DNA from 4 places in the Serratia sp. NFX21 genome. Region 1 is predicted to be linked to each of the others. Evidence: predicted binding sites of a transcription regulator. Region 1 holds the regulator's gene; each other region holds the start of a gene.
What was found. The regulator CRP, encoded in region 1, controls carbon source genes, mostly activating them, when cyclic AMP is high. The targets are predictions, from matches to a motif close to ATGTGANNNNNNTCACAT.
Positions count from the first base shown of each region.

Region 1 (4,779 bases):
TGGGTTATACGTGCAGGCGTTAAAGAAAATTGGCGATAAGTACGGTATTTTCAGCGATATTCGCGGCATGGGCCTGCTGATTGGTGCTGAATTAACACCGCAATACCAGGGTAAGGCGCGCGATTTCCTGACCGCCGCCGCCGCACGTGGGCTGATGATCCTCAATGCCGGGCCAAATGTGATCCGCTTTGCGCCTTCGCTGGTGGTGGAGACCCAGGACATCGACGAAGGGATGGCGCTGTTTGAGCTGGCGGTGCAGGACGTGATTAACGCGTAATGCGTTGCATTGATGACAAGGGCGCCAGACGGCGCCCTTATTGATCGCGCAGTTTGCGTTTCAGCCAGATGCCGTGGTGTGGGCGTTGGCTCCAGGCCAATGACGAGATGGTATGCATCACGCTCAGGTGTGAAAGAATACGCCGCAGGTGGCGCTCCATTTCGGTCACCGGCATATCTGGGTGCAAATCCGGCGGCTGCATAATGCTGTTGCCACTGCTCGGCCCGTCGTACTCCAGCCGTTGCTGACAGCTCTGCAGCGCGATCTCGCAAGATTGCAGATACTCCTCCGCCAGTTTTGGCGTCAGCATATAGTGCTCGCGCGCCAGAATAGTCATCGCATTCAGATGCTCGACAATAAACTGGCTGTGCGTCACCCACAGGCGCATATCCGCCAGGTAGTTCGATTCAAACCCCGGTTCCTGCATCGCCTGATTCAGTGAGGTGAATAACGCGTTGTGCGCCTGATTGACCTGCATGCGTGCGTAGGCCAGTGCAGTGGGATCCGGCTCTTGCTCTTCCAGCAACAAACGTAACGCCTGCTGATCGTTCTCCAGCGCCTGATGGGCATTCTTGCGCAGCAGCCCGCTTTGCCACTGAGGCCACAGCCAAATGGTACTGCCGAACACCAGCACGCAGCCAATCAGGGTGTCGATCAGACGCGGCACCAGGAAATTCGTGCCGTTCAGCGCCAGTAATTGCAGGGTATAGACCGCCGTCACCGTAAAACCAATCACCGCCAATCCGTAATTTTTACGTGACACCATATAGGCCAGCAGCGTAATCACCAGCATCACGCTCAGGGTTTCGGCCTCGGGCAGTTGTAATTGCAGCAGACCGGCGGCGATTACCAGCCCGGCCAAAGTACCGAGTGCACGGTGCTGGATGCGCACCCGGGTGGCGTTGTAGCCGTTCTGGCTCACCAGCATGATGGTGAGCAGGATCCAGTAGGGTTTCGGCAGGTTGAAAATCATCCCCAGGCTGCTGCCTGCCGCCAGCGTGACGCCTAATCGTGCCGCATTACGCAGGGCATTGGATTTGAACGACAGATAACTGACCAGCGCCGGCCAAAACGGCAGGCGGTTTTGATTGGCCATCAGGTCACGCCGGTAGAGTGGATGCTGGGTACGCAGCAGGCGGGCGATGCGACTGAAGTGATAGTAGCAGAACTGACCCACCGGATTATCCGGGTGCTGTGCCGCCACTTTTTCCAATGCTGCCAGTTCATTGCCCATATTGAAGCGCTGCGAATGCTGGTGGTAGAGAATATCGTGCGCCACCGTGCGTAGCCGGCCGGCAATCACCTGTGCGTTGCGGCGGATAATGGCTTCGGCCTGGCTCTGTTCTACCAGTTTTTGTACCTCTTCCGGCAGGTGCAGGCTGACGGTGATGTGTTCCTGCAAATCCAGCGCGACCTGAAAGGTTCGTTGCAGACGTTTTTGCTCGAGGTTACTGGCGTGCGGCAGAAAGTTTAGCTGTTGATACAGCAGGGTGATCAGGTCCATCACCTTTTGCTGACGAACCAACAACGGCGGTAACGCGGTCTGTGGATCGGTATGCTGGGTTAGCAGTGAGTATTTGGCCTCGAAGTAGTCCGCCAACTCCAGATAGAGCTGATTGAGCGACTCGCGCATCGGCTGCTCTTTCCACAGTTTGAACCAGAACCAGGTGAACAGCCCGTACCAGGCGGTGCCGACCACATATAACAGCGGCGCATGCCAAAGCGGTACTGAACCGGCCATGCTGAGGGAGAAGATGGCGGCAACCAGCGCAGCGGGCAGCAGACGGGCGTGTAACGGGCTGATTTCACCGCTGACGCCGAGCAGCAGCGCCAGGCCGAGCATCAGTATCGGCAGCGGCAACTGCCATAACAGGGCTTGCTGCAGTAACAAACTGCTGAGTGCGAACAGTGAACCGCCGACGATCAGGCGTTTGAAAAAACGTTTGTGAGGCGTGTCCAGCCCGGCGATGTTACAGCAGGCGGGAACCAGGGAAAATAACAGGCCGTATTGCAGTTGGCCGATCAGCAGGCCAAGCAGTACCGGCAGGCAAAGCACCAGCGTTTGCCGCAGTGCGTAATTAACTTCCGGGTGGTAGATCAGTCGGCGCCACATGATGACTCGGGGCATAAAAAAACGGCGCGAATCATCGCGCCGTTTTTTCAGTAATTAACGCGTGCCGTAAACGACAATAGTTTTGCCGTGGGCGGAGATCAGGTTTTGATCTTCCAGCATTTTCAGAATACGACCCACGGTTTCACGTGAGCAACCGACGATCTGGCCAATTTCCTGGCGGGTAATTTTAATCTGCATACCATCCGGGTGGGTCATGGCATCAGGCTGTTTCGCCAGGTTCAGCAGGGTTTGCGCGATGCGGCCCGTAACGTCCAGGAAAGCAAGGTTACCCACTTTCTCAGATGTGATCTGCAGACGGTTTGCCATCTGAGCTGACAGGCGCATCAGGATGTCCGGGTTAACCTGAATCAACTGGCGGAATTTCTTATAGGAAATTTCAGCCACTTCACAGGCGGTTTTCGCCCTAACCCAGGCGCTACGCTCCTGACCTTCTTCAAATAATCCAAGCTCGCCGATGAAATCCCCCTGGTTAAGGTAGGACAGGATCATCTCTTTACCTTCTTCATCCTTAATCAGCACCGCGACGGAGCCTTTGACGATGTAGTAAAGCGTTTCGGCCTTTTCACCTTGGTGAATCAGCGTACTTTTGGATGGATATTTGTGGATATGGCAATGAGACAGGAACCATTCGAGAGTAGGGTCTGTTTGCGGTTTGCCGAGAACCATTCGCTGTTATCCTCTGTTGTTATCGCTGCCTTGTGTCACAGGGGTCAGAGTTCCCTGTAAAACGTGCTGTCGCCGTTCTTTTAATGGTGGCTGGCAGCAGGTTTTGAGGCGTGTCATAAATATACGCTGTCGCCCTAGCATATTAACTTGCCGGGAGAGCTGCAAGCTACATTCTGTTAACATACCGGTAAAGGAGCCTTTCCCTGGGAGTTTCCCTGAAATCAGTGTCCCGGAAAGATTTATTGCGGCTCTGTTTGTAGCACAGAGTGAGGCGGGTGTCTTGTGTTGTCTCGCTTCAGCATGATTAGCATCAGGTTCCGTTGCCAGTTTCTATGCGAAAGCGTAGTCTGATTTTAAGAAATTAACCGGAGTGACCAGTATGCAGGCAAGAGTTAAGTGGGTGGAAGGGTTGACGTTTCTGGGCGAATCCGCGTCTGGCCATCAGGTGCTGATGGACGGCAACGCCGGGGATAAAGCCCCCAGCCCAATGGAAATGGTACTGATGTCAGTGGGAGGTTGCAGCGCGATAGATGTGGTGTCGATCCTGCAAAAAGGACGTAACGACGTGCGCGACTGCGAGGTGAAATTAACCTCCGAGCGGCGTGAGGAGGCACCACGACTGTTTACCCATATCAACCTGCATTTCATCGTCACCGGTAAAGATTTAAGTGACAAAATTGTTGAGCGCGCGGTGAATCTTTCCGCCGAGAAATACTGTTCGGTGTCATTGATGCTGAGCAAGGCCGCCAGCGTGACCCACAGCTTTGAGATCCGCGCAGTGTCCTGACGGATAAAGGAGCGCGGCTTGTTGCCGCGCTCCGGTAAGCTATTCGATTTTTTTGCCTTCCAGCAGTTGCTGCACCAGCGGCGCCATAATCAACTCCATCGCCAGCCCCATTTTGCCGCCCGGCACCACCAGCGTATTGATATGCGAGATAAAAGAACCCTGCAGCATCGCCAGCAGATAAGGGAAATCGATCTGATCCAGGCCGCGGAAGTGGATCACCACAAAGCTCTCGTCCAGCGAGGGGATCGCCTTGGCGGCGAACGGGTTGGAGGTATCTACCGTCGGCACCCGCTGGAAGTTGATATGGGTGCGGGAAAACTGCGGCGTGATGTAGTTGATGTAGTCTTCCATCGAACGTACCACCGAATCCATCACCGCTTCACGAGAGTGGCCGCGCTCGCCGGTATCGCGGATTAACTTTTGGATCCATTCCAGGTTAACGATAGGCACCACGCCGACCAGCAAATCGACATGCTTGGCCACGTCGTTGTGCTCGGTCACTACGCCGCCGTGCAGCCCTTCATAAAACAGCACGTCGGTCGGTGCCGGTAAGGCTTCCCACGGGGTAAAGGTGCCGGGTACCTGGTTATAGGGCACCGCTTCATCGTAGGTGTGCAGATACTTGCGTGAACGGCCGGTGCCGTTGGTGCCGTATTCGCTAAAGCTTTGTTGCAGCAGGCCAAAGTCGTTGGCCTCGGGGCCGAAATAGCTGATATGACGGCCAAGATCGCGCGCTTTGCGGATCGCCGCGTCCATTTCCGGCCGGGTATAGCGATGGAAACTGTCGCCTTCCAGCTCCGCGGCGCGGATGTTCAACTGCTGAAAGATTTTACGGAACGCCACGCTGGTGGTGGTGGTGCCGGCACCGCTGGAGCCGGTCACTGCGATAACGGGATGTTTGGCGGACATGGTGAT
Region 1 covers NZ_CP183196.1:57,353-62,131, reverse strand. Annotated here, with positions in the region: gene argD (bifunctional acetylornithine/succinyldiaminopimelate transaminase) at 1-277, shown strand, start outside; gene ACNT1W_RS00400 (YccS/YhfK family putative transporter) at 315-2,390, opposite strand; gene crp (cAMP-activated global transcriptional regulator CRP) at 2,445-3,077, opposite strand; gene ACNT1W_RS00390 (OsmC family protein) at 3,457-3,864, shown strand; gene ACNT1W_RS00385 (phosphoribulokinase) at 3,904-4,773, opposite strand.

Region 2 (4,779 bases), 1.3 Mb from region 1:
CACTGCGTAATGCCAGACGGGCCAATATGCGTTCCAGATCGCCTACCTGACGCAGCGAAGGTTGCAGGTCGCTATACAGATCCTGCAGGGAGCCGATCGCCTGCTGACGGTTATTCAATACTTTGATGTCACGGGTCGGCATATGCAGCCAGCGCTTAAGCATACGGCTACCCATCGCCGTCACGCTGTGGTCGAGGATGGCCGCCAGGGTATTTTCGCTGCCGCCGGACAGGTTCTGGGTCAGCTCAAGGTTACGCCGCGTGGCGGCATCCATGATAATGCCATCCTGCTGGCGCTCCATGGTGATGCCACGGATATGCGGTAATGAGGTGCGTTGAGTATCTTTAACATATTGCAGCAGACAACCGGCGGCGCGCAGTGCCTGATGGGCCTGTTCAACGCCGAAACCGGTCAGATCGCGGGTGCCGAACTGCAGATTCAGCTGTTGGCGCGCAGTCTCGGGTTCAAACTCCCACAGTGGGCGACGGCGCAGGCCATGGCGCTGTTCAATCAGCGACATCTGTTCAAAGGTTTCGGGGTAAAGCAGCTCGGCAGGATTGGTGCGCTGCAACTCTGCCGCCATGGTTTCGATATCTGCCGGTTCGGCCACGCGGAAACGACCTGAGCTGATGTCCAGCGTGGCGTAGCCAAAGCCGCGTGCGTCCTGCCAGATGGCCGCCAGCAGGTTGTCCTGACGTTCTTGCAGCAGGGCTTCGTCGGTGATGGTGCCTGGCGTAACGATACGCACCACTTTGCGTTCCACCGGGCCTTTACTGGTGGCCGGATCGCCGATTTGTTCGCACAGGGCGACGGATTCACCAAGCTGCACCAGCTTGGCCAGATAGTTCTCGACCGCATGGTGAGGGACGCCGGCCATCGGAATGGGCTCGCCCGCTGAGGCACCGCGTTTGGTCAGCGAGATATCCAGCAGTTGGGAAGCACGTTTGGCATCGTCATAGAACAGCTCGTAAAAGTCGCCCATGCGGTAGAACAGCAGGATCTCGGGGTGCTGTGCCTTGAGGCGCAGATACTGCTGCATCATTGGCGTGTGTGAATCGAGCTTATCGGTACTATTCATAAGATTACTGTTTCCAATCCATTGAATTTAAAGTTGGTTGTGATGTTGATTGTCATCATTAGGGTTCACGCCGCGGCACAAAAAAACCACTCGATAGAGCAGTGGTTGACGGCGGTAAGGATCAATAAGCCCTTAATACTGTCGCTATACTAGCCCAGCGGGCAATCGGCTGTCACAGGTAAAAATGGGAAGCTTTACGCAAAGTTGATTTGTAAGGCAGGGGAGAGCGTTGCACAGGTTAATCTTGGGGGATACAGAGATGTCCTTAGTGGGCAATCAAAGCAGTGTGTTACCCCAATCAGGCGATCTGTCCCGAAGAGTAACCCAGCCCTGTCTGAGCCTGACCTGCCAAACCAGCCCCAAAAATTCTTCCATTTACCACTTCTTTTCCACCCGCTGGATAGCCTTATCTTGCTGAAGTGTTCTAATCAAGGGCGAACGATTTTATGCTCATCAATCGAACGATGGATGACCCTGCGCATAGAATTATCCATAAATACCCTGCATGTTTATAACTTACTGTTTATAATTGTTATTTGCTTATTTATGACGAATTTATTCAGTAATTAAAGGTTATTTGCGAGACAGATCACACTATTTTTTTATGTGAAATGTGAAGAGGGTCAATCAGGAAGGTCAAGCAGAGACGGTTCTTACTGGTGATGGCTTACCGTTCCGCTTCACTGCCTCCGTATACTGTCTGCAACCAGGGCAAAGTAACGGAAATTTTCATAAGGAATGTGCGTGAGGCAATGGCTATTGCATCTGGCAAACAAATGACACGGGGCTTTTTTGATTATCTTGAGGGATTGGGTATGGAAAAGAAAAAAATCTATCTGTTTTGTTCTGCTGGTATGTCGACTTCCCTGCTGGTTTCAAAAATGAAAGCACAGGCCGAGAAGTACGAAGTGCCGGTGATCATTGCCGCCTATCCTGAGGCGTTGGCCGCAGAAAAGGGTGCCGAGGCGGATTTGATTCTGCTCGGGCCACAGATTGCCTACACGCTCGCCGAAGTGCAAAAGCAGTTACCCAACAAGCCCGTTGAAGTGATCGACTCTGCCTTATACGGCAAGCTCGATGGCCTGGGCGTGTTGAAGGCCGCAGTCGCCACCATAAAAAAAGCTAACCAATAAAGGGGTCTGCCGTGAATACGTTAATTGCCTCGTTGGAAAAGGTCATTCTGCCCTTTGCCGTGAAAATTGGTAAACAGCCCCATGTTAATGCCATCAAAAACGGGTTCATTCGCTTGATGCCGCTGACGTTGACCGGGGCGATGTTCGTGCTGATCAACAACGTGTTTCTTAGCTTCGGCGAAGGCTCGTTCTTCTTTTCAATGGGGGTGCGGCTGGATGCGTCTACCATTGAGACGTTGAATGGCCTGAAGGCCATCGGTGGCAGCGTTTATAACGGCACCCTGGGGATTATGTCCCTGATGACGCCCTTTTTTATCAGTATGGCTTTAGCTGAAGAGCGCAAAGTCGACCCGTTGGCCGCAGCGCTGCTGGCGGTTGCCGCCTTTATGACCGTGACCCCGTTTAGCGTCGGTGAGGCTTATGCCGTAGGCGCTAACTGGCTGGGTGGTGCCAACATCATTTCCGGTATGGTGATCGGCCTGGTGGTGGCGGAGATGTTTACCTTTGTGGTGCGCCGCAATTGGGTGATCAGCCTGCCGGACAGCGTACCTTCTTCAGTGTCACGCTCGTTCTCGGCCTTGATCCCCGGCTTTCTTATCCTGTCGATCATGGGCGTACTGGCCTATTGTCTGACGCTGTGGGGCACCAACTTCCACCAAATCATCATGGACAGCATCTCGGCACCGCTGGCAAAAATGGGCAGCGTAGTGGGCTGGGTGTATGTGATGTTCTCCTCTCTGCTGTGGTTCTTCGGGGTACATGGTTCAATGGCGTTGGCCGCATTGGACAGCGGTATCATGACGCCATTCGCACTGGAGAACGTCGAGCTGTACAACAAGTACGGTTCCGTCGAAGCCGCGGTGGCTGCGGGTAAAGAGTTCCACATGTGGGCGAAGCCGTTCGTTGACTCCTACATCTATCTGGGCGGGACGGGTTCGACACTGGGGCTGATTATTGCCATCTTTATCGCTTCACGCCGTGAAGATTATCGTCAGGTCGCCAAGCTGGCGACGCCGTCGGGCATCTTCCAGATCAACGAACCCATCCTGTTCGGTCTGCCGGTGATTATGAACCCGGTGATGTTTATTCCCTTTATTCTGGTTCAGCCGGTACTGACGATTATTACCACGGTGGCTTATTACACCGGATTGATCCCGCCAATCACCAATATTGCGCCATGGACCATGCCGGTGGGGCTGGGAGCGTTCTTCAACACTAACGGCAGTATCGTTGCCATGTTGCTGAGCTTCTTCAACCTGGGCGTCGCGACCTTGATTTACCTGCCGTTTGTGATGATCTCTAACAAGGCGCAGAGCCAGATTGATCAGGCAACGGAAAGTGAAGAAGACATCGCCAAGGCGTTGAAATTCTAACTGCAGTCTGGGGCAGCAATCCGCTGCCCCGGTTTTAGAGGGGCTTCTGATGAAATATCAATTTGCTGACGATTTCTGGTGGGGAAGCGCCACCTCGGCACCCCAGTCGGAAGGGGCTGCCGCACGGGATGGCAAAAGCCAGAACATCTTCGACTACTGGTATGAGATTGCACCAGAACGTTTTCATCATCAGGTCGGCCCGTCCGAGACCTCCACGTTTTATGACAACTTCCAGCAAGATATCCTGCTGTTAAAAAACCTTGGGCATAATAGCTTCAGAACCTCTATCTCCTGGTCGCGGTTGATCCCGGATGGGGATGGCGAAGTGAATCCGAAAGCGGTGGCTTTCTATAATGCGCTGATCGACAGCCTGTTGGCCCAGGGCATCACGCCATTTATCAATCTTTACCATTTCGATATGCCGCTGTGTATGCAGCAACAAGGTGGCTGGGAAAGCCGGGCGGTGGTTGATGCCTATGCGCGTTATGCCAAAACCTGCTTCAGCCTGTTCGGCGACAGAGTCAGCCATTGGTTCACCTTTAATGAGCCGATTGTCCCGGTCGAAGCCGGGTATCTGAACGACCTGCATTATCCTTGTGTCATTGATTTCAAAAGGGCAATTACAGTGGCTTACCACAGCGTGTTGGCCCATGCCAAAGCGGTGAGCGAGTTCAGGGCGCTGGGGAACCAGGGTTCTATCGGCATTATTTTGAACCTGAGCCCGACCTATCCTCGTTCGGACAGCCAGGAAGATGGCGTGGCGGCTCACTATGCGGATCTGTTGCTGAATAAAAGCTTCCTCGATCCGGTGACCAAAGGGCGTTATCCGGACGATTTGGTGAATTTACTGCGGGCCAATGATTTGTTGCCGCAGACAGCAGCGGAAGACGCGCAGCTGATTGCCGATGGGGTGGTGGATATTCTGGGCGTGAATTACTACCAACCGCGCAGGGTCAAAGCAAAAGAAGGTTATCAGGCCAGCGACCCGGTAACGATGCCGGAAGACCTGTTCAGCTATTACGCCATGCCGGGCCGCAAGATTAACCCGCACCGCGGCTGGGAAATCTATGAAAAAGGCCTGTATGACATCCTGATGGATCTGAAGGAAAACTACGGCAACATTCCCTGCTATATTTCAGAAAACGGTATGGGCGTGGAGGGCGAAGAGGCCTTCACCGGTGCCAGTGGGCGGGTA
Region 2 covers NZ_CP183196.1:1,310,147-1,314,925, forward strand. Annotated here, with positions in the region: gene mutS (DNA mismatch repair protein MutS) at 1-1,078, opposite strand, end outside; gene ACNT1W_RS06080 (PTS sugar transporter subunit IIB) at 1,894-2,211, shown strand; gene chbC (PTS N,N'-diacetylchitobiose transporter subunit IIC) at 2,223-3,584, shown strand; gene ACNT1W_RS06090 (glycoside hydrolase family 1 protein) at 3,634-4,779, shown strand, end outside.
Region 2: the regulator CRP is predicted to act here: its motif matches at 1,690-1,707, upstream of ACNT1W_RS06080 (PTS sugar transporter subunit IIB).

Region 3 (4,779 bases), 590 kb from region 1:
TTAAAGCATTGGCTATGGCCGCAATGATTGGATTAGGGACGTTACCTCTGGCGCTGCAGGCGGCAGAAGTGCCGGAAGGGCCGCACGTAGTGACCTCGGGTACCTCCAGCGTTGACGCGACGCCAGACATCGCCACCCTGGCGATCGAGGTCAGCGTTTCATCCAAAGACGCCGCCCAGGCGAAGAAGCAGGTTGATGAGCGCGTAGCGCAATATTTTGATTTCCTGCAGAAAAACAATATTGAGAAGAAAGACATCAGCGCCGCCAACCTGCGCACCCAGCCTGAATATGATTACCTGAAAACCGGTGAGTCAGTGCTGAAAGGCTACCGTGCCGTTCGTCAGGTACAGGTGACGTTGCGCCAGTTGGACAAGTTGAACGAGCTGCTGGACGGGGCGTTGAAATCCGGTCTCAATGAGATCCGTTCCGTTGAGCTGGGCGTGGCAAAACCAGACGTCTACCGTGAGCAGGCGCGTCAGAAGGCCATCGAGAACGCAACTCAGCAGGCCGCGTCTCTGGCGAAAGGCTTTAACGCCAAGCTGGGGCCGGTATACAGCATTCGTTACCATGTCGCCAACTACCAGCCGATGCCGGTAGCGCGCATGTATAAATCCGCGGGGGCGGCAGCGGAAAGTGATGCGGCGCAAACCTACGAACAGCAAAGCATTCACTTTGACGATCAGGTGGATGTGGTGTTTGAGTTGCAGCGTAACGCGGCACAATAACGCAGGTGGGTTTCAGTAAAAAAGGTTCGCCGCGGCGAACCTTTTCTATTTAATCCTGACGCAGAACCTGGCGGCCGTGCTCCAGCAGAGCATCGGTCACTTTACGCATCATGCGGCTCTCCGGCGCGAAGCGGTGCCAGAACAGCATGCGGCGTTGGAACAGACCCGGCGTCAGATCGATCAGTTCACCCGAAGCCAACTCTTTCTCAATCTGCAGATGCGGGATCATACAGCAGGTGGTGCCCTGGCGTGCCAACTGCACGAAGGCTTCCGACGAGTTCACAATATGGCAGGGCACGCTCCCCGGCGACAGATCAAAGTTCTGCTGCAGGAAAGCCTGGTGCATGTCGTCGAGATGATCGAACGCCACCGCCGGCGCTTTGAGTAGCGCGGAGCGCGTAACCCCGTTCGGGAAGTAACGCTCGGCAAAACCCTTCGAGGCGACAAACAAATAGTCCAGCGCGCCCAGTTGATCCACCAGGCAGCTTGGCAGCGGCTGTGGCTGGATACTCACTGCACCCACCACTTCACCCCGGCGCAGACGTTCCTGAGTGCGGGTTTCGTCTTCTACCTGCAGGTTCAGGCGGATAGGCGAATCTGTCAGCACCGGTTTCAATGCCGGTAGCAGCCAGGTCGCCAGGCTGTCGGCGTTAACCGCCAGCGACAACAGCAGCGGCGTATCAATGCCGGTATCGTTGCCCAGCCACTCTTCTTCCAGTAATTCCACCTGGTGCAACAGCGCCAGCAGTTTTTGGCCCTGTTCGGTCGGGCGTGGCGGCACGGTACGCACCAACAGCGGTTGGCCAAACAGATTTTCCAACTGCTTGATGCGCTGGGATACTGCCGATTGTGTGATGCAAAGTTTTTGCGCGGCGCGCTCAAAGCCACGCTCACGGATCACCGCGTCCAGCGCTTGCAGCGTTCGATAGTCTGGGCGTTTCATCGGAAAGATATCCCTTAAAGTAAATTGATACAGGCACTATGCCACATCTCTGGTGTATTACAGGTGGAAAATCACTGGGCCATCTTGCCGCACCGCGCCTAAAAATGCGGCCTGGCGTGAAGAAGTGTGATCCTGCCTAAGTGAAAAATAGCGATTTACCCTATAATACGCACACGTTTTCGTACAGAGGCAATGGACATATTATGACGCAGGATGAACTGAAAAAAGCGGTTGGCTGGGCAGCACTGGATTACGTTACCCCGGGCACCATCGTTGGGGTTGGCACTGGCTCGACCGCCGCCCACTTTATTGACGCGCTCGGCTCGATCAAGCACCAGATCGAAGGGGCGGTGTCCAGCTCTGACGCCTCTACCGCCAAGCTGAAAAGCCTCGGTATCCACGTTTTCGACAGCAATGAAGTGGATTCACTGGATATTTATGTCGACGGCGCGGATGAAATCAACCGCCATATGCAGATGATCAAAGGCGGCGGCGCTGCGCTGACGCGTGAAAAAATCATTGCCGCTATCGCGCGCAAATTTATCTGTATTGTCGATTCCAGCAAACAGGTCGATGTGTTGGGTAAATTCCCTCTGCCGGTAGAAGTGATCCCGATGGCACGTTCTTACGTAGCGCGTGAGCTGGTCAAGCTGGGCGGGCTGCCGGAGTATCGTCAGAATGTCCTGACCGATAACGGCAACGTGATCCTCGATGTGCATAACCTGAGCATCATGGACGCCATTGCGCTGGAAAACAAAATCAACGGCATCGCCGGTGTGGTGACCGTGGGTCTGTTCGCCAACCGGGGTGCCGATGTGGCGCTGGTTGGTACGCCTGACGGCGTGAAGGTTGTCGAGTAATGTAGTGCCGCTACAGGTATGCGGTCTTGGATCCCACCAGGCCGCATAATTCACTGGTTAAAATATCTTTTATTAAAAGCGTCAAATTTGGTGACATATGTCACATTGCGAGCGATAGCTCCACGAAGCTTCTGTCTATTTCTTTCCCTATGGCATTTTCTGCCAGAAACCACCAACAACGCTGAGCCTTGTACTGACGGGCGGGCAATCGTTTGTATTGCCGCCCGCGATATTTTTGTTATGTTGGATGCGTGCTGTTTCACAACAGCCGCTTCTGAAGTCTGAACATAGGGTCGGGTAAATGGCAAAAGTATCATTGGAGAAAGACAGGATTAAATTCCTGTTGGTGGAAGGGGTTCATCAGAGCACGGTAGATAATCTGCTGGCAGCCGGATATACCAACATTGAATATCACAAAGGTGCGTTAGACACCGAATCGCTTAAGGCATCGATTCGCGATGCTCACTTCGTCGGTATCCGATCGCGCACAAATCTGACCGAAGAAGTTTTCGCTGCCGCAGAGAAGCTGGTGGCGGTTGGCTGTTTCTGTATTGGCACTAACCAGGTTGATTTGAAGGCGGCGACCAAACGCGGCGTCCCGGTGTTTAACGCACCTTTCTCTAATACCCGATCCGTGGCTGAAATGGTGCTGGGCGAACTGCTGCTGATGTTGCGCGGCATTCCGTCCGCCAACGCCAAAGCGCACCGTGGCGAATGGCAGAAGCTGGCCGTCGGCTCGTTTGAAGCGCGCGGCAAGAAGCTGGGGATTATTGGCTACGGCCATATCGGCACCCAACTGGGGATCCTGGCCGAAGGCCTGGGCATGAAAGTGTTCTTCTACGATATCGAGAACAAGCTGCCGTTGGGTAATGCCCAGCAGGTGCGCCACCTGTCCGATCTGCTCAATATGAGCGACGTAGTGACGCTGCACGTGCCGGAAACCCTGTCGACCAAGAATATGATGGGCGCAGAAGAGCTGGCGTTGATGAAGCCAGGCTCGATTCTGATCAACGCCTCGCGCGGTACCGTGGTGGATATCCCAGAATTGTGCAAAGTCCTGGCCAGCAAGCATTTGGCCGGTGCGGCGATCGACGTCTTCCCGGAAGAACCTGCGACCAACAGTGAGCCGTTCATCTCACCGTTGTGCGAGTTCGACAACGTGATCCTGACTCCGCACATTGGCGGTTCTACGCAGGAAGCGCAGGAGAATATCGGTGACGAAGTGGCCGGTAAGCTGGCGAAATACTCCGACAACGGTTCGACCCTGTCGGCGGTTAACTTCCCGGAAGTATCACTGCCGGCGCATGGCCCTAATGCCAGCCGTCTGCTGCACATCCATGAAAACCGTCCTGGTGTATTGACGCAGATTAACCAGATCTTCGCTGAAGAAGGGGTGAACATCGCCGCGCAGTACCTGCAAACCGGTCCGGAAATCGGCTACGTGGTTATCGATATCGAAGCGGAAACCGAACGTGCCGATGCTGCACTGCAACGCATGAAGGCTATTGACGGCACTATCCGTGCTCGCCTGCTGCTCTGATTGAATACGCGGTGACAAAAAGGCCGGATTTTTCCGGCCTTTTCTATTTGGCTATCTGCCATGTCCAATTTTGAGATGGGGTAATGATTTCCGGCAGCGGGATATCCCAATGCTCCACCGGCAGCTGTTCCACCTGCTGGCAGTCATGCGCCAACCCGATAGGGTAGGGGCCGAGATGCTGCCAGTTTTGCAGAGTGCGATCGTAAAAACCGCCGCCCATCCCCAAACGCTGACCCGAGCTGTCAAACGCCACCAATGGCGTCAGCACCACGTCAAGTGATCCGACCGGCAAGACGTTGCGCACATCGAGCTGTGGCTCAAGGATATTGAAACGGTTGTTAACCAGCGGCGTTTCCGGGGTGTAACGCAGGAACAGCAGGTTGCCGGGGCTAAACGGGTGCAACACCGGCAGATAGACTTGCTTGGCCTGTTGCCATAACCGTTCAATCAGCGGACGGGTATCCAACTCACCGTCAAACGACAAAAATACTGCAATGCTGTGTGCCGCCTGGATGCGCGGATGCACAGCGATACGTTCGGCAGTTTGCAGGGCAAAGTTATTTTGTTGTTCAGAGGTTAGGGCGCGTCGACGCTGACGGATTTGGTTACGGATGTTCTGCCGCTGCTGGGCATACTGGGCTTGAAAAGACATAGTCAGCACACTTACCGCTGAGGAAGGGGGAATCTCCGAGATGCCGTCGCAGGCTGTAA
Region 3 covers NZ_CP183196.1:4,711,324-4,716,102, reverse strand. Annotated here, with positions in the region: gene ACNT1W_RS22045 (oxidative stress defense protein) at 1-725, shown strand, start outside; gene ACNT1W_RS22040 (LysR family transcriptional regulator ArgP) at 775-1,668, opposite strand; gene rpiA (ribose-5-phosphate isomerase RpiA) at 1,872-2,528, shown strand; gene serA (phosphoglycerate dehydrogenase) at 2,830-4,068, shown strand; gene ACNT1W_RS22025 (5-formyltetrahydrofolate cyclo-ligase) at 4,112-4,720, opposite strand; RNA gene ssrS (6S RNA) at 4,749-4,779, opposite strand, start outside.
Region 3: the regulator CRP is predicted to act here: its motif matches at 2,617-2,634, upstream of serA (phosphoglycerate dehydrogenase).

Region 4 (4,779 bases), 450 kb from region 1:
TCTCTTCCATCGCGCCTTTCACCACCTGGCGGATTTTCGGGTCAAGAATGGCATCGCGAATGGTCTGCAGGCCGGCCTGTTGCCCAAGATAGGCGGTAATCGCATGGCCGGTATTGAGCGTGAACAACTTGCGCTCAACAAACGCCATCAGGTTATCGGTCAGTTCCATACCGGCAATCGCCGGTGGCTGGCCCTTGAACTGGGTTTGATCGACAATCCACTCGCTGAAGGTTTCTACCGTCACTTCCAGCGGATCGCTGCTGCCCGCTTCCGCTGGCGGTACAATGCGGTCAACCGCCGAATCAACGAAACCCACATGCTGTAGGGCCCATGCCTGATCTTCCTGCGGCAGGACATCAAATACGTGCTGTTTTAACTGGCTGGTGCCCCGCACCATGTTCTCACAGGCGATGATGTTCAGCGGTTGGCTGTTGCCCTGCTGGTGACGCTTGCTCAGCCCTTTGGCGATAGTCCCGGCAATTTTAGCCAGGATCTGCGGACCCACGGCGGTGGTCACGATATCCGCTTCGGCGATCAGCGCAACCGCCTCTTCACTGCCGCTGTTCACTGCGCTGACGTTGTTGACCTGTTCGACCCTGGCCTGTTCGCCGACCACGTGCACCTGATAACTTTTGCGGCTGTTCAGCAGGTCCAGCACCGTCTGGTTGACGTCGGCAAAGGTCAGTTCGGCCTGCGCGTCCGCCAGCAGTTTGCCGATAAAACCACGTCCAATATTTCCCGCACCGAAATGTAATGCTTTCATATTCCTACCTTTCTAATGTCGAAGGGTGCAGCAAGCTGCACCCCTTAAAATGATTCTGTTATCCGCGTTTTTTGCCGCCCAGCAGATCCAGCACTTCCTGCACGCTGCTGGTATTCGCCAGCCGCTCGATGACGCCGTCGTCATCCAACGCATTGGTCAGGCTGGTGATCACCTGGATATGTTCGTTATTGCGGGCGGCAATACCGATGACCAGCCGCGCCACCTCGTCCTCTTCATCACCGAAACGCACGCCCTGCGGGTATTGGCAGAACACCACGCCGGTGCGCAGTACCCGGTCTTTCGCTTCGATGGTGCCGTGCGGCACGGCGATCGACTCGCCCAGATAGGTGGAAGTCAGTTTTTCGCGCTCCAGCATCGCAGGAACGTATTCCGGCTCGACGTAGCCGCCCTTGACCAGTTGCTCACCGGCAAAGCGGATCGCCTGTTCCTTGTCGCTGGCCTGCAGGTTAAGGAACACGTTGCTTTCGCTGAGGCGGAACAGATTTTGCTCGCTCGCTTCAAAGCTGTCGTCCAGCGTGCTGATGACTTTCTGTTGGTTATCTGTGGTTTTGTTGGCCGCCACCAGACGCTCGGTCAGATCGCTGTACAGCTTGCTGTCGAGGAAGTTGGTCAGCGAGATATGCTGGGCCTGAGGCGCATGCCGCATCGCTCGCTCGGTCAGGTCGCGGTGAGTGATCACCAGATCCACATCGTCCGGCAGGCTATTGATGGCGCTGTTGGTCACCGAGATATTTTTCAGCCCGGCATCCGCCACTTTTTTGCGCAGCACCCCGGCCCCCATCGCGCTGGAGCCCATACCGGCATCGCAGGCAACGATGATTTTACGTACCGTGGTCAGATCGCCATCGACCGCTGCATGAGCCGCCGCGCCGCCTTTAGACTGCGACTTCATTTCTTGCATACGGCGAGTCGCCTCTTCCAGATCGTCCTCTTCTTTCACTTTTGAGGTTTTCAGCAGGAAGCCCGCGACCACAAACGACACCACAAAGGCCGCACCGATAGCCGCCAGGTTAGCGAAATAAGCGCCCTTCGGCGTCATCGCCAGCACCGCCAGAATCGAACCCGGTGAAGCCGGAGAAACCAGACCGCCGTGCAACATGGTCAGGGTGAATACGCCGGTCATGCCACCCAGGATCACCGCCAACAGCAGACGCGGGTTCATCAGCACGTACGGGAAGTAGATTTCGTGGATACCACCGAAGAAGTGAATGATCGCAGCACCACCGGCAGACTGCTTGGCACTGCCGCGGCCAAAGAACATGTAGGCCATCAGCACGCCCAAACCCGGGCCTGGGTTGGCTTCGATCAGGAAGAAGATGGATTTGCCGGTTTCGGTCGCCTGCTGGATACCCAGCGGTGAGAAGATACCGTGGTTAATCGCGTTGTTGAGGAACAGGATTTTCGCCGGTTCCACGAAGATTGACGCCAGCGGCAACAGGTTGTTGGTCACCATGATGTTCACGCCGGTAGCCAGGATATGCGACAAGCCTTCGACCAGCGGACCAATCGCCATAAACGACAGGATAGCCAGCAGCATACCGATAATGCCGGCGGAGAAGTTGTTCACCAACATCTCAAAACCGCTTTTGATTTTGCCGTCTACCCAGCGGTCAAAATGCTTGATCGCCCAGCCGCCCAGCGGGCCGGCAATCATCGCACCGAGGAACATCGGCATGTCTGCACCGACAATCACGCCCATGGTAGTGATGGCACCGACCACGCCGCCGCGATCGCCCCCCACCAGGCGGCCACCGGTGAAACCGATCAGCAGCGGCAGCAGGTAAGTGATCATCGGGCCAACCAACTTGGCTAAGGTTTCGTTCGGCAGCCAACCGGTAGGAATGAATAACGCGGTGATGATACCCCAGGCGATAAATGCGCCAATGTTGGGCATCACCATGTTGCTTAAGAAGCGGCCAAAGTTCTGAACTTTGACTTTGATGTCTGGTGAAAACATAAAACACACCCCTATTGTTACGCGCTGACAATAGAGCGCGTGATTATTGTTGTTACGATCCAGCTGTGTTGTGGCTGTATGCGAAATGGACTCTATCACGCTGTTTTTACCGTGCGAACTTCACTGATTTTTTGTGATGCAGATCACCAACAACACCCCATCCAATAGGCATTTATAGTGATATACATCACATTTAATCGGTGTAGAAAAAATACAACGCGCCAAATTCGCCCTAAAATCCCGACATAATGCGACGTTGATCACATTTTCATATTGCGTGTTTGTTTTTAAATTGTGACATCAATCACAATTTATTTGCTGATGGCTACCGGATCCTGGCCTGGGGGTGTTCTTCCCTGTGAGCATTCATCCCGTCGGGAAATAACAGTGCGATGAATGAAAGAAAACTACATGTCTGAAAAAGGTGATTAATTGAAGTGTAGTACAGAAGCGACGCGCAAGAAGTGAGCAAGTGATTGGAAAGACAGGGAGGGAACAGCGAAAGGGAAATGGCAGAAGCCGGGTATGCCGGCTTCTGCTTTTACACTATTACTGAGTGACGCTTGAGACGGTTTTCTGTGCGTTCAGTAAATCCTGCTGCTTGGCGACCAGATTCGACATCATGGTGTTGTACTGCGTTGCCTGCTGGGAAGTACGGAATTGCACGCCGTTATTGTTAAAGCTCACCTGATTACCCTGTGTACGCAGGAAATCCCCAACCTGCACCAGATCCTGAACGAAACTGGCGGTAGCAGGAATAACCGGCATCAGCGCATTGGCCGGCCCGGTGACAATCTTGTCGTAGGCCTGGTTATACACGGCTTTCAGATCGTCAGGTTGCTTCAACGTTGCCCGGGCGGTATCCGCCTGTGACTTGGCTGACTGGATCTGCTGCCCCAGCAGGTTCAGCGCCCCAACGGACTGTTGCAACGAATCGCGCTTGCTCATGTAGTCCTGTGCGGTGCGGATCTGGTTGATTTGATCCAACGCCGGCGTCAGGCTGGCGTCCAGTGACTTGGACAACTGCTGTGAAAAGCCGACCAAAATAGCGTAATCACCGGCATAGTTGCCGAACTTCTGTTTCTGATCTTCGCTCAGCGTCGGGATTTTCGCGCCGCTGCGCATCACCGTATTCTGTATGTAATCAATAAACGCCTTGCGTTGTTCCGGCTCTTTATCGCCGCAAGCAGTCAGTTGCATGACCACCAACAATGCCAATACCGGGGCCAACCAACGCGCGAAATTCCTGCTCTGGATCCCTACCGCCATGTGACATAACTCCTGTTATAAACCTGCTTTTTCATCGGACTCCGTCCCTTTTGCTGCACTCCCTGCGCCTATAAGAATAGATCAACTGAGTGCGATCCGATACGCGATTCACCTTTCGGGGCTTATTCTTCGGTGAAAGGGAAGTAATAGCGATACCTGAAACCAGGTCGAACATGATTTGAGAGCGCTGAAATCAAGCCCTACCCCCCAAGTCACCCCCCAAGTCGGTGAGCTATTGGCAGCGTTAAAAGAAACAGGTTTGACACAAAACCGCCCACTGCGCCGTCAGCAATAAAAAAGGCGCCCTGAGGCGCCTTTTCACAGCAGAACCGCTTATTGCAGCACGGAGATATCCGCGACCTGCAGGAACAGCTCACGCAGCTTGCTCAGCAGCGTCAGACGGTTCACACGTACCGCTTCGTCTTCTGCCATCACCATCACGTTGTCGAAGAACGCATCGACCGGCTCACGCAGGTCTGCCAGCTCCACCAGCGCATCCTGATAGTTGCCTGCCGCAAAATACGGCTCCAGCTTATCGCGAAGTACCACCAGATGGGTCGCCAGTTGGATCTCAGCCGCTTCTTTCAATACCGAGGCATGAACGCGGTCATTGAGCGTATCGGTAGATTTGGCCAGGATATTGGAAACGCGTTTGTTGGCCGCAGCCAGCGCAGCTGCCGCTTCCAGGGTACGGAAGTGGGTCACCGCTTTGACGCGCGCATCGAAGTCCGCCGGTTTGGTCGGACGACGTGCCAACACCGCCTGAATG
Region 4 covers NZ_CP183196.1:508,200-512,978, reverse strand. Annotated here, with positions in the region: gene ACNT1W_RS02380 (mannitol-1-phosphate 5-dehydrogenase) at 1-763, opposite strand, end outside; gene ACNT1W_RS02375 (PTS mannitol transporter subunit IICBA) at 822-2,741, opposite strand; gene ACNT1W_RS02370 (DUF3053 domain-containing protein) at 3,291-4,010, opposite strand; gene glyS (glycine--tRNA ligase subunit beta) at 4,344-4,779, opposite strand, start outside.
Region 4: the regulator CRP is predicted to act here: its motif matches at 2,990-3,007, upstream of ACNT1W_RS02375 (PTS mannitol transporter subunit IICBA).